DNA from 2 places in the Streptomyces sp. NPDC000134 genome. Region 1 is predicted to be linked to the other one. Evidence: riboswitches for the same ligand, from Rfam matches in the RefSeq annotation. Region 1 holds a riboswitch; the other holds the start of a gene.
What was found. A riboswitch is a leader RNA that binds a small molecule or an ion and turns the genes downstream of it on or off. The one in region 1 is predicted to bind cyclic di-AMP.
Positions count from the first base shown of each region.

Region 2: linked by a shared signal. The riboswitch ahead of ACFY32_RS14030 (C40 family peptidase) and the one ahead of ACFY32_RS06160 (transglycosylase SLT domain-containing protein) in region 1 are both predicted to bind cyclic di-AMP.

Region 1 is NZ_JBIAZN010000003.1:291,461-298,348, forward strand. It holds gene ACFY32_RS06155 (polyprenyl synthetase family protein) at 1-545, opposite strand, end outside; cyclic di-AMP (ydaO/yuaA leader) riboswitch at 1,195-1,361, shown strand; gene ACFY32_RS06160 (transglycosylase SLT domain-containing protein) at 1,366-1,875, shown strand; gene ACFY32_RS06165 (Cof-type HAD-IIB family hydrolase) at 1,941-2,744, opposite strand; gene ACFY32_RS06170 (GNAT family N-acetyltransferase) at 2,977-4,041, shown strand; gene ACFY32_RS06175 (glycosyltransferase) at 4,118-5,611, shown strand; gene ACFY32_RS06180 (polysaccharide deacetylase family protein) at 5,686-6,441, shown strand; gene ACFY32_RS06185 (glycosyl hydrolase) at 6,448-6,888, opposite strand, start outside.
Region 2 is NZ_JBIAZN010000008.1:117,872-124,759, forward strand. It holds gene ACFY32_RS13995 (adenosylmethionine--8-amino-7-oxononanoate transaminase) at 1-116, opposite strand, end outside; gene bioB (biotin synthase BioB) at 109-1,230, opposite strand; gene ACFY32_RS14005 (8-amino-7-oxononanoate synthase) at 1,383-2,510, shown strand; gene ACFY32_RS14010 (DUF397 domain-containing protein) at 2,554-2,781, opposite strand; gene ACFY32_RS14015 (helix-turn-helix transcriptional regulator) at 2,791-3,651, opposite strand; gene ACFY32_RS14020 (ATP-binding protein) at 3,869-4,336, shown strand; gene ACFY32_RS14025 (DUF6328 family protein) at 4,381-5,073, opposite strand; gene ACFY32_RS14030 (C40 family peptidase) at 5,197-5,670, opposite strand; cyclic di-AMP (ydaO/yuaA leader) riboswitch at 5,674-5,895, opposite strand; gene ACFY32_RS14035 (urease subunit gamma) at 6,507-6,809, shown strand; gene ACFY32_RS14040 (urease subunit beta) at 6,821-6,888, shown strand, end outside.

The sequences.
Region 1 (6,888 bases):
GAGCCGGTCTTGCCGCCGAGGACGTCCAGGTAGTGATCGACCGGGTCGCGGCCGTCCTGCGGGCCCGCGGTCTCCAGGATCTGGCCGGTGACCAGCCGCTCGAACGCCAGGGCCTGCACCCGGACCGCCTCCGGGCCGAGGTCGGCGAGGATCTGGGAGGCGCGGGCGAACAGGAAGTCGCCGGTGAGGACGGCCACCGAGTTGCCCCAGCGGGTGTTGGCGCTGGGCACGCCGCGGCGGACCGCGGCCTCGTCCATCACGTCGTCGTGGTACAGCGTGGCGAGGTGGGTCAGCTCCACCACGACGGCCGAGGGCACCACGCCGGGGGCGTAGGGGTCGCCGAACTGGGCCGCGAGCATCACCAGCAGCGGCCGGAAGCGCTTGCCGCCCGCCTTGACCAGGTGCTGGGCGGCCTCCGTGATGAACGGCACCTCGCTCTTGGTTGCCTCAAGCAACCCTTCCTCGACTGCCGCCAATCCGGCCTGGACATCGGCCTCCAGAGCCTGGTCCCGCACGCTCAGCCCGAACGGCCCGACGACGGTCACGTGGGGTCTCCTGTCTGCTGGTGTCTACTGGCGGTCACGCGGTGACGCGGTTTGTCGATAGGTCGCTGCCATCACTCAAGTCAGCGTATCCGGTCACGTTTCGATCGCCGATAGCGCCCACCGTTACATGCTGGTCGGTATCGGATCATGAACGGCATGTTTTTGATCGGTTGATATGTGCGGACATGAATCGACACCGTCGAGCGGCCGGCGCCGCAGCGGCGCCGGGGAGCCCTGGACGATCCCACCACCCTCCCCAACGTCCGGCGACCCGGGAATGTCACCCATTCGACACGCAAACCCCCGTTCCCGCTCCGGCCGCCCGCCCCGCGCCGGTTCCCGGACCCGGAAGCACGTCGGGGGCAGTTGACCCACAGTTGGACCTATTGCCCGATTTGCCGCGCTTGTTGAGGCCAGTGAGTTGGCTCACGCCGGCACCCCCGCGCGCCGCCGCCCGGCGACACCCGTCCTGCCGTTGCCGCACAAGCCAGTTGAGGCTTGGCAGTCGCAAAGGATCAAGCATCCCAAATGCCTCAGACCAAGGTCAACTAGCACGTTGGGTGAATCCAGCACTTGTTCCGGACATGTGCTCTCGCATACGTTCCCGGCCTGTCGGGCGGACGCCGAATCCTGCCACCGCCCGGACCCACCCAATTGACCACCAACTCACGCACGGCAGGAGCGGGGGACCCAGGTAAGCCGCCGCGCCGGTCACCGGACCGGAGCGGCTCGGGGTGAAGCCGTGCCCGTGAGGGCGCGGCCGGGCACCTCCCGCCCGAACCCGACAGCTCACCTCGCAGGCGTAGGAGAGGACCTCACCATGTCTGCTTTCGGCCTCCGGCACCGCGCCGGGACCACCCGTCTCGCCCGCAAGCTCGCCCTCGCCGGCACCGGCGCCGCCGTGCTCGCGCTGCCGGTCCTCGGCGCCGCCTCCGCGTCCGCCGCGCCGGCCGCCGAGACGTCCACCACCGCGGTCACCACCGCCGCCCTGACCGCGGCGAACGGCTACAGCAACAGCCTCGACGGCTGGATTCGCCAGTCGCTCGACATCATGGCCGAGAAGGGCATCCCGGGCTCCTACGACGGCATCTACCGCAACATCATGCGGGAGTCGTCCGGCAACCAGTTCGCGATCAACAACTGGGACATCAACGCCATCAACGGCACCCCCTCCAAGGGCCTGCTCCAGGTGATCGACCCGACCTTCCGGGCGTACCACGTCGAGGGCACCTCCTGGGACCCGTACGACCCGGTCGCCAACATCACCGCGGCCTGCAACTACGCCGCCCAGCGGTACGGCTCCATGGACAACGTCTTCGGCGCCTACTGATCCCGGCGCCCTCGGGGCCTGCCGACCCCGGCGCCTTCCAGGCTCACCGGCCCCGGCCGCGCGCCTCAGGGAAACAGTCGTTCGAGGACGACGGCCACGCCGTCGTCCTCGTTCGACGTGGTGACCTCGTCGGCCACCGCGCGCAGCTCCGGATGGGCGTCGGCCATGGCGACGCCGTGGGCCGCCCAGTGGAACATGGGGATGTCGTTGGGCATGTCCCCGAAGGCGATCGTCCGCTCCGGGCCCGCCCCCAGCCTCTCCGCGGCCAGCGCCAGGCCGGTCGCCTTGGTCACCCCGCACGGCTGCAGCTCCACCGTCCCCGGCCCCGACATGGTGACCGTCGCCAGCGAACCGACCACCGAGCGGGCCGTCGCCGCCAACTCGTCGTCGGACAGCTCCGGGTGGCGCAGCAGCACCTTGCTGATCGGCGCCGCCCACAGGTCGTCGCGCCGGCCGACCCGGACCGCGGGCAGCGCCGGGTGCGGCATCAGATAGCCCGGCTCGATCAGCGTCAGCCCGTCCACGCCGTCCTGGTCGACGGCCGCGTGCACCTGGCCCACCTCGGCCTCGATCTTGCCGAGTGCGGTCTCGGCCAGCTCCCGGTCCAGGGTGACCGACCACAGCAGACGGTCCGCGCCGGCGTCGTACACCTGCGCGCCCTGCCCGCACACCGCGAGCCCCCCGCGGCCGAGGGCGCCCAGCAGGGTCCGCACCCGGGGCGCCGGCCGCCCGGTCACCACCAGATGCCGCGCACCGGCCCGCGCCGCCCGCGCGAGCGCGGCGAGCGACCGGTCGGAGACGGTGTCGTCGCCGCGGAGCAGCGTCCCGTCCAGGTCGGTGGCGACGAGTGCGTAAGCGGTGGGCTGCATGATCAGAGAATACGGACCCCCGGGCCCGCCGACTCATGCTCGTACCGGACCCGTTCGGACGGTGGCGTCTGCCCGAAACCTGACACATCTGCGGGTAAAGGCGGTTGAAACCCTGTGCACCGGTTGGCGGCAACATGCTCCGCTACCTACCGCACTGTCGCCCCGGACGGTACCTTCCTTGTGGCCAGGGGGACTTGATCGGGGGGTCGGGTTGAACGGCGGACACGTTCGGGTGCTGGGGCCGGAGGAGCTGGGCGAGGGGGACCGGGAGCACTGGCGGGAACTGCGCGCCAAGTCGCAGTCGCCGCGCAGTCCCTTCATGGAACCGGAGTTCGCCGTCGCCGTGGGCCGGGTCCGGCCGGCGGCCCGGGTGGCGGTGCTTCACGAGGGCGGTGAGACCGCCGGTTTCCTGCCGTTCGAGCGGGGACCGCTGGGCCAGGGCCGGGCGATCGGCCTCGGCGTCTCGGACCGCCAGGGCGCGGTCCTGCGCCAGGGGCCCGCGCCCGACGCCCGCGCACTGCTGCGGGCCTGCGCGCTGTCCGGCTTCGCCTTCGACAACCTGGAGGAGGACCAGGCCGTCCTCACGCCGTACGCCGCCGAGCGGCACGCCGCGCACGTCGTCGACCTCGCCCAGGGCTACGCGGCGTACGCGCGGGCGCTGCGCGTCCGGTCGCCGAAGTTCCTGAAGACGACGCTGGCCAAGGAGCGGCGGCTCGGCCGCCAGGTCGGGGACGTGCGGTTCGTGTTCGACGAGCGCGACCCGGCCGCGCTGCGCACCCTCATGGCGTGGAAGTCGGCGCAGTACCGCAGGACCGGGCGCCGGGACCGGTTCGCCCAGGAGTGGATCGTCCGGCTGGTGCACGGGCTCGCCGGGACCCGGGCGCCGGAGTGCGCGGGCACGCTCTCCGTGCTCTACGCCGGCGGCCGGCCGGTCGCCGCCCACTTCGGGCTGCGCTCGGCGACCGTCCTGGCCTGCTGGTTCCCGGCGTACGACCCGCGGTACGCGAAGTACTCACCGGGGCTGGTGCTGCATCTGCGGATGGCCGAGGCCGCCGCCGCGGAGGGCATCGGGCTGCTGGACATGGGGCGCGGGACGGCCGAGTACAAGGACTCGCTGAAGACGGGCGAGCTGACCGTGTACGAGGGCGCGGTGACGCGCCCGGGGGCGGGCGCCGCACTGCACTGGCTGGGCCGCGAGCCGATGCGCCGGGCGCACGGTTTCGTACGCGCCCGGCCACACCTGGCGTCGGCGGCGGCACGGACACTCAGGGGGGCGGGGCGGCTGCGGCGGGGGTGAGGGCGGGGGAGGTCGGGTGGGGGTGACTGCGCGGGGGCGGGCTCGGGCCGACGGGAATTCAGCGAGGGAGAGGCGTATGTCCGGGGTGGTACGGGCGCGGCAGCGGGCGGCGCGGGAGGTGGCGGACTTCCTGCGCATCGGGCCGGTGCAGGTGGCCGAGCTGGAACTCGGGGCGGGGGACGCCCCCGGGGCGACGCTCCGACCGGGGCCGGGGAGCCCGCCCGTGACCTCGGGTGAGGTGTTCGTGCTGGTCAGGCGGGCGGGGCGGCCGGTCGGGACGTTCGTGGGCCGGGTGCCGGAGGGCGCGGACCCGGTGGAGGTGCTGGCCGGGGCGGCTCGGGGGGTGGGGGCGTCATCGGCCGGAGTGTCCTCGGTGGGGGTGTCTTCGACGGAGGTGTCTTCGGCGGGGGGTGTGCCGGGCGGCGGGGGCCCGGGAGCGGCTTCAAGCCCTGGTGAGCGGGGTGGAGGGCTCGTGCCGCCGTCCGTCAGCGTGGTCGTCGCGACCCGGGAGCGGGCCGGGCAACTGGCGCGCGCCCTGGACTCGTTGCTCGTCCAGGACCATCCGGACTTCGAGATCGTCGTCGTGGACAACGCTCCGGTGACCACCGGGACCCGAGACCTCATCGGACGGAAGTACGGCGAACGGGTCCGTTACGTCCTCGAACCCGTGCCCGGACTCGCCGCCGCCCACAACCGGGGGCTCGCCGTCGTGCGCGGCGACACCGTCGCCTTCACCGACGACGACGTGATCGCCGACCCCCGCTGGCTCACCGAACTGACCACGCCCTTCGCCGCCGACCCCGGCCTCGGCTGCGTCACCGGCCTGATCCTGCCCGCGCGGCTGCGCACCCCGGCCCAGGTCCTGCTGGAGAGCCACGGCGGCTTCGCGAAGGGCTTCACCCCACGGACGTACGACCCCGGTGACCCGCCCGCCGACGAGCCGCTGTTCCCGTTCACCGCGGGCCGGTTCGGCTCGGGCGCCAACATGGCCTTCCGTACGGCCGTACTGCGGACGGTCGGCGGCTTCGACCCGGCCACCGGCGCGGGTACGCGCGCCCGGGGCGGCGACGACCTGTACGGCTTCGTCCGGGTCCTCGCCCAGGGGCACCGGCTGCACTACACGCCGCTGGCTCTCGTCTGGCACCACCACCGGGAGACCTGGCGGGACCTGGAGACCCAGGCGTACGGCTACGGCGCCGGCCTCACCGCCTACCTCACCGCGACCCTCGTCAACCGCCCCGCCCTGCTGCCGGCGTTCCTCGCGCGCCTGCCCCGCGGCCTGGCCCACGCCCGCGCGCTGACGGCGGTGCGGGGGGCGGGGGCACGGGGGTCGGAGGTGGCGTCGGGTCGGGCGCCGGGTGGGGGGTCGGGTGAGGGTTCGAGGGGCGTGGTGGCTGGTGTTCCGGGGGGCGTGACGGTCGGTGTTCCGGGTGGGCACGATGCCCGGACCCATGCCTGGCCGCGGCGGCTGTCCAGGCTGCAACGCCGGGGGATGCTGTACGGCCCGATCGGGTATCTGCGCGCCCGCCACGCGCTGCGCACCAGCGGGTCCGGGCTGGAGGCGCGGTGAGCGAGGGTGCGAGAGCCGACGGCGCGCGAACCGGGCGGTGCGCGTGCGTCCCCGTGCTCCTCTACCACGCCGTGATGGACGAACCGCCGTCCTGGATCGCCGAGTTCACCGTCAGCCCCCGGCGGTTCGCCGCGCATCTGGACGCGATCGCCGACAGCGGCCGTACTCCCGTCACGATCAGCGCCCTCGCCGACCACCTCGCCGGGCGCGCCCCGCTGCCGCCCCGGCCGGTGCTGCTCACCTTCGACGACGGGTTCGCCGACCTGCCGGGCCGCACGGCGGAGACGCTCGCCGCCCGCGCGCTGCCCGCCACCGCCTACCTCACCACCGGCGCCCTCGCACCGGGCGGACACAGCCTGCTGCCGCCCGCCCCGATGATGACCCTGGGCCAGGTGACCGGCCTGGAGGCCCTCGGCGTGGAGGTCGGCAGCCACACCGTCACCCACGCCCAGTTGGACACCCTGTCCGCCAAGGCGCTGGCGGCCGAGCTGCGTACCTCCAAGGCCGTACTGGAGGACGCCCTCGGCCACCCGGTCCGCCACCTCGCCTATCCGCACGGCTACAACAGCGCCCGGGTCCGGGCGATGTCGGCCCGCGCCGGTTACGAGACGGCGACCGCGGTGCGGCACGCGCTCAGCTCCGGGAGCGACGAGCGGTACCGCATCGCCCGGCTCATCGTCCGGCGCGGGCACACCGTCGCCGACGTCCGGGCCTGGCTGGCGGGCGAGGGCGCCCGGGTCGCCCCCTTCCGGGACGGTCCGAAGACGGTCGCCTGGCGCTGGCACCGGCGGGGCCGCGCCCTGCTGCGGGGGCCCGAGTTCGCGGGCTGAACCGGGCTACTCCCGCCGCTGGTTGAGGTACGGGTCGGCGGCCGTCTTGCGCAGACTCGCCCACGCCGCGTCGTTGGCCACGGACAGGTCGCAGTGCGGTCCGGGGTCCCGGTGGTTCCACTGGAGCGCGGCCTTGACGCCGTCCAGTCGCTTGAGGACCGGGACCACCCCCGCGTACCAGTCGGCCTGCCGGTCCGGCCGGTCCGGGTCGGCGGCGCTGCCGAACTCCGAGAGCATCAGCGGCTTGTCGTCGGATATGTGCGCGCGGACCCAGTCGTGGGTGGCGGTCTGGGTCCGCGCGAAGCTCAGCCAGTCCGCCCGGTGGCAGAGGTAGTAGTTGTACTGGTTGTAGCCGATCCAGTCGACGTACCCGTCGCCGGGATACATGCGCCGCATCAGGTCGGCGTGGCGCAGGTAGCCGGTGGTGATCCACGTCCACACCACGTT
Region 2 (6,888 bases), on a different contig from region 1:
ACCCCGCTCGCCGAGGCGACGACGAGCGGGTCCTGCCGGCCGGGCATGGGCCCGTACGGATGCCAGACGTGCCGGCGGTCCAGTGCCAGCAGCTCCGGCACGCTCAGCTCAGGCATTGGGCGCGAGGTCCGTCCCGGCACCCCGGCGGCGTACGGCGACGAGGTCGGTCCGCGGCTGCTCGGCCACCGGAGCGGAACCGCTCGGCTCGCACGGTCCGCAACCGCCCGCCCGGTGCTCCGGCAGCGTCACCCGGTCGGCGCCCTCCACCTCGAACCCGGCGTCCGCGATCATCTCCAGGTCCGCCTTCCCGGCCTGGCCCTCGCTGGTGAGGTAGTCGCCGAGGAAGACGGAGTTGGCCAGGTGCAGGGCCAGCGGCTGCAAGGTCCGCAGATGGACCTCCCGGCCGCCCGCGATGCGTACCTCCGCGTCCGGGCAGACGAACCGCGTCATCGCCAGGATGCGCAGGCACCGCTGCGGGGTGAGGTGCCACTCCTTCTCCAGCGGCGTGCCCTCCATCGGGATCAGGAAGTTCACCGGCACCGAGTCCGGGTCCAGCTCACGCAGCGAGAACACCACGTCGACCAGGTCCGCGTCGCTCTCGCCCATCCCGGCGATCAGCCCCGAGCACGCCGACAGCCCCGCCGCGTGCGCCTTGCGCACCGTGTCCACCCGGTCGGCGTAGGTGTGGGTGGTGGTGATCTCCCCGTAGGTCGCCTCGGAGGTGTTGAGGTTGTGGTTGTAGGCGTCCGCCCCGGCCGCGCGCAGCCGTTCCGCCTGGCCGTCCGAGAGCAGCCCGAGGCAGGCGCAGACCTCGACCTCCTCGTTGCGCTCCTTGATGGCCTTGATGGTCTCGGAGACCCGGTCCACGTCCCGGTCGGTCGGGCCCCGGCCGCTCGCCACCAGGCACACCCGCTTGGCGCCCCCGGCCACGCCCGCCGCGGCGGCCTCGGACGCCTGATCGGGCTTGAGCCAGGTGTACTTGAGGATTCCGGCCGTCGAGCCCAGCCGCTGCGAGCAGTAGGAGCAGTCCTCCGGGCAGAGCCCGGACTTGAGATTGACGAGATAGTTGAGTTTCACCCGTCGCCCGAACCAGTGCCGGCGCACCTTCCCGGCCGCGGCCACCACGTCGAGCAGATCGTCGTCGGAGGTCGCGAGGACGGCCAGCGCCTCCTCGCGGGTCGGCAGCTCGCGCCGAAGTCCCTTGTCCACCAGCGTGTTCAGCAGGTCCATGGGAGCCGATCCTGTCCTACCCGACGGCCCCGGGCAAAGGAGACTTCGCACAACGAAGACGGTTCGGTGTGTGGGTATCGCCACACTGTGCCCGGACGGCCGGGCCGCTAATGTCTGTGCACTGCCTACAAAAACCCGTCCGGGAGGGGCCCATGGCGTTCGGCTGGATCGACGAGCAGGCGGCCGCCCGCCACCGCGCCGGACTCACCCGGACCCTGCGCCCCCGCCCCGCCGACTCCCCGCTGCTGGACCTGGCCAGCAACGACTACCTGGGTCTGGCCCGGCACCCCGAGGTGACCGAGGGCGCGGTCCGGGCGGCCCGGACCTGGGGCGGGGGCGCGACCGGCTCCCGGCTCGTCACCGGTACCACCGCGCTGCACACCGAGCTCGAACGAGAACTGGCCGAATTCTGCGGCTTCGAGGCCGCCCTGGTCCTGTCCTCCGGCTACGCGGCCAACCTCGCCGCGGTCACCGCCCTCGCCCCGCACGGTTCGCTGCTCGTCTCCGACGCCGGCAACCACGCCTCCCTCATCGACGGCTGCCGACTGGCCCGCGGCACCAAGCAGGTCGTGGCGCACGCCGACCCGGACGCCGTGCGCAAGGCACTGGCGACGCACGAGGGGGCGGCGGTCGCGGTGTCGGACGCCGTCTTCTCCGTCGACGGCGACGCCGCCCCGCTGCCCGCCCTCGCCGCCGTGTGCCGGGAGTACGGCGCCGGGCTGATCGTCGACGACGCCCACGGCCTGGGCGTACTCGGCGACGGCGGCCGGGGCAGCGCGCGGGCGGCGGGACTCGCGGGCGCCGATGACGTGGTCGTCACGGTCACCCTCTCCAAGTCGCTGGGCAGCCAGGGCGGCGCGGTCCTCGGGCCCGCCCGGGTGATCGGCCACCTGGTCAACACCGCCCGGACGTTCATCTTCGACACCGGCCTCGCCCCGGCGGCGGCGGGCGCGGCCCTCGCGGCCCTGCGACTGCTGCGCCGGGAACCGGAACGGGCGGCGCGGGCCCGGGAGGTGGCGGACCTGCTGCACACGGAACTGACCACCGCGGGCCTGGACACGGTCCGGCCGGACGCCGCGGTGGTCTCGGTACGCGCCCCGTCCCCGGAGGGGGCTGTGCGCTGGGCGGCCGACTGCCGTGCGGCCGGCCTGAGCGTGGGCTGCTTCCGTCCTCCTTCCGTGCCCGATGGCATCTCACGGCTCAGGCTGACCGCTCGGGCGGACCTCTCCGGGGAACAGGTGGAACGCGCTGTGCGGTTGATCGGCGAGACGCGGCCATGAGTCGGCGTGGCACGGCCGTGCGTCGCTCGATGCCGGGCACTTCCTACATACGGGCGATCCGGTCGGCGAACCGGGTCCAGCTCTCGGGAGAGAACAGCAGCGCGGGCCCCGCCGGGTCCTTGGAGTCCCGTACGGCGAGCAGTCCGGCCCAGGGGCCGGCCGACGGACGGGCCGTCTCGACGCAGTTGTTCGCTCCGGTGCTGTAGCTGCTGCGCAGCCACCGCACTTCGGGCAGTCGGGTACAGGGAACGTGCCGGGGCAGTGCGGACATGGTGCCTCCTTATGCGCCGGCCGCTGTCGCGGCGATGAATTCCAGTGTGTCGTCGGGCGAAAGGGCGTGTTGTCGAAGGGCGTCGAAGGCCTCGGTATAGGCCTCCAGGTCTTCTTTACGCTCCAGATAGAGGCTACTCGTCAAGTGGTCGAGAACAACTACGTCCAGATCAGAAGTGCTCGAAAATGAGAAGATTACGAAAGAGCCGGTGACGCCGATATGCGCCCCGGCGCCGAACGGCAGCACTTGCAGGCGCACATGGGGCGACCGCCCCGCCTCGATCAGCCGATCGAGCTGGCGGGACATCACTTCCGGCCCGCCCACCTCCCGGCGCAGCACGGCCTCGTCCAGGACGGCGCTCAGCTCCAGCGGAGCCCCGGAGCGCAGCACGTTCTGCCGGGCCAGCCGCACCTCCACCAGCGCGTCCAGCCGTTCCTCGGAGAGCCCGTCCACGGCGGCCCGGGTGACCTCACGGGCGTACTCCGCGGTCTGGAGCAGCCCGGGGACGACGGTGGTCTCCAGCGTGCGCATCGCGTTGGCCTGGGACTCCAGGCTGATGAAGTCCCGGTACGTCGGCGGCAGCACCCCGCGGTAGGCGTGCGACCAGTGCTGCCGCTCCCCGCGGTCCTCCGAGCCCGCCAACACCAGGAGCAACTCCCGTAACTGGGGGTCGACCACGCCGTAGGCGTCCAGCAGCAGCCGTACGTCGGCGGGCTTGGCGCCGCTCGTGCCGGTCTCGATCCGGCTCACCTTGGACTGGTGCCAGCCCACCAGCCGGGCCGCCTCACCGCTGGTGATGCCCGCCGTCGTGCGCAGGGCGCGCAGTTCGGCGCCCAGCTTGCGGCGGCGCACCACCGGACCGTGCTGCATGGACCCCCACTCCCTTACTCCTTATGAGCCGCCGGAAAACGGTCTCGCGTCGCAGAGTTCACCGCTTCGAGCGACAGATATATGCATCTCTTGGTGGATCGCCACCCGTTACCGGGACGGTGATGGCACTCTGGCGACGAAGCACCAGTCCGGGACCGTACTCGAACCATCCGCTCCGTGTCGGACCGCGGTCCCGGCGGAAAGGGACGACCTCGCCATGGCAGACCATCTGGAAGCATCCGTCACTCTGCCGAGCGATCCAGCCTCGGTCTCCGCCGCCCGGACGTACGCGGTCGGCACGCTCACGGAGTGGGGGATGCCGTCGGACACGCAAGTGTCGGACACGGTCCGGCTGATCGTCTCGGAGCTGGCGGCCAACGTGGTGCAGCACACCCTGGGGCTGTCGCCGACCTTCACGGTGCATCTGGCGCTGGACCGGGACGAGAGGCTGTTCATCGGTGTCACGGACAGCCACCCCGGTCTGCCCAAGCGGCTCCCCGCGGCCGTCCAGCAGGACAACGGGCGGGGGCTGGTCATCATCCGCTCCCTCACCGCGGAGTGCGGGGGCCGGTTCCGGGTCCGCCCCACCCGCGGGGGCGGCAAGACGGTCTCGGTCGAACTCCCCTGGTCCGGCCCGCCCGCTCCGGTCCCGGCGAGAGGCCGCGGGAACCGCCGGCGGGCCTGAGGGACACGGCGTCCCGGGCCGGGCGGACGCATGGCCTGCCGCCGTCAGCGGGAGCGGGTGACCGGCGTCCGCCGGGCCGGCACCGGGCGGGACCGGGCGCGGCGGGCGGGGGCCGGGACGCGACGCGGTGCCCGGGGGGCGACCCGCGTGGTGGTATGGGGGGACGCCTCCGAGGCGGCGTTCGAGGGCGCGTTCGGGGCGGCGTCCGAAGAGGTTTCCGCGGACCCCGTCGAGGCGGTCCCGGCACCGCGGTCGGCGGTCAGCCCGGCGCGGCGGACCAGCCGGGGCAGCAGCCCCCACAGCCCCAGGCACGCCAGCAGCGTCGCCGCCCCCGCCGCCAGACCGCCGGCCCGGCCGGTCGTGACGTCCACGACGAGCAGCACGGACCCGGTGAACGCGAAGACCAGGACGCCCAGGCCGGCCGAGGCGAGCCGGGAGGAGACCTGCACGATGCGGGGCTTGGCGCCCTGCTGGAACAGCGAGCGGTGCAGCGCGGCCGGCGCGGTGAACAGCGTCGCGGCCAGCACCACCAGCAGCAGCGTCGCGACGTAGACGGCCCGCTGGAACGTGTCGAGTTCCGTGAAGCGCGAGGTGAAGGCCAGCGACAGCAGGAACGCGAAGAGGATCTGCACCCCCGTCTGGGTGACCCGCAGTTCCTGGAGCAGCTCCACGAAGTTGCGGTCGGCGCGCTGGAGCGGCGTCTCGTTGCGGGCGGTACAGGGACGGTGGTCGGCCATGCCGAACGGGTAACCGCTCGGGCGCGTGTCAAGCCCCCGAGCGGCCCCTACAGGCCCGTACGCGGCCCCGCGACCGTCCGCGACGGTGCGGCGGTCACCTGCGGCCGTACGGGCCCGGCCGGATCACTTGACCCGGCCGTACCAGACGCTCCTGGTCCAGATCTTCTGCAGGCGCACCACGTCCCCGGTCTTCGGGGCGTGCCAGATCTTGCCCTTGCCGGCGTAGATGCCCACGTGGTAGACGCTCCGGCCGGAGTGGAAGAACACCAGGTCCCCGGCCTTGCGGTGGCCGGCGGAGATGTGGCGCGTCTTGTTGTACTGCTGGGCCGCCGTGCGGGGCAGCTTCTTGCCGGCCTTCTTGAACGAGTACAGCGTCAGCCCGGAGCAGTCGAACCGGGACGGCCCGGTGGCCCCGTAGCGGTACGGGGCGCCCTTCTTGGAGGCCGCGATCTTCAGCGCCTTCGTCGCAGGGGCGGCCGCGGCGGCCTCGGCGGCGATGCCGGGAACCACGATCGAGCCGCCGACGGCGGCGATGGTGAGGGCCGAGGCCGTACCGGCACGGGCCATGAGCGACGGGACACGATTGAGCGCAGTCATGCGCAACCCTTCGTCAGCCGCCTGTGAAGGATGACCTGTCGGATTCGGGCTGGCGAAGTTGCCCGGCCGCACGAGTGCGGCTTCACCCCAAGGGCTGCTCGGCCCGGCGCCTTCCGCGGAAGACGGCCGTACCGGCGACCCGTCATGCTCGGGTCCTCCACTCCTGCCGATCCACTCCTGTCGACCGGTCATCCGGGCGGCGGCAGGACTCGGCGTCCGCCCGGATCGCCCCGCCGCTGCGGCGGGGTCTTGTCGTCAGTCAGGGATCTTGACGCACTTACGTCCGAAATTCCCAACGGAACCGGGGATTTGTGTTGTTACTCACCACTCACCCGTTCGGGTGGAAGTCGCTCTGTTCGACCCGGCGGCGCGGCGGCCGGGGCTCCCCGGACCAGCGGCGGAGCGGCTCTTCGCGCTGGTGGGGCACGCGCGTCGCGCAAGCCGGAGGGGCCCGGAGAACGGCGTGTGCGTACGCCGAAAGGCCGTACCCCGTTCGGCCCTGACCGCCCCCGATCCGGACACCCCGCGCGGCGGTCCGGGCGGGCGCCGCGCCAACTGCCGCCGGACGGCGGCGGGGTGCCCCCCCGGCACGCCGCGCCGCCGACCGGAGCGGGCCGTCCCGACGTCACAGATGACGTACCGGCGGCTCCGGGTCAGGTCCAGGCAAAAGGACTATCAAGAAGTAACCCGGAGCAACGGACCTTGATCATTACTGGGTTAACGTGACCGAAACGCGGCGCAACTAGCCTGCGGACCCGGTCACCTGCGACTTCTCCCCGGTGGCCGCGCGGCAGCCGGACCCGTCGCGGTCCGGTGCGAAGACTGTGAGGTGGGACGTGCAACTGACCCCGCACGAGCAAGAGCGGCTGCTCATCCATGTGGCGGCCGACGTCGCCGAGAAGCGCCGGGCCCGAGGGGTGAAGCTCAATCACCCCGAGGCGGTCGCCCTCATCACCTCGCACGTCCTGGAAGGCGCCCGGGACGGCCGCACGGTCGCGGAACTGATGGCCTCCGGACGCCGGTTGCTCACCCGTGACGACGTCATGGAGGGCATCCCGGAGATGATCCACGACGTCCAGGTCGAGGCCACCTTCCCGGACGGCACCAAGCTCGTCACCGTCCACGACCCGATCGTCTGAGGGGGAACGCCGTGATTCCCGGAGAGATCCTCTTCGCCGACGGGCCGATCGTCTACAACGAGGGCCGCGAGGTCACCCG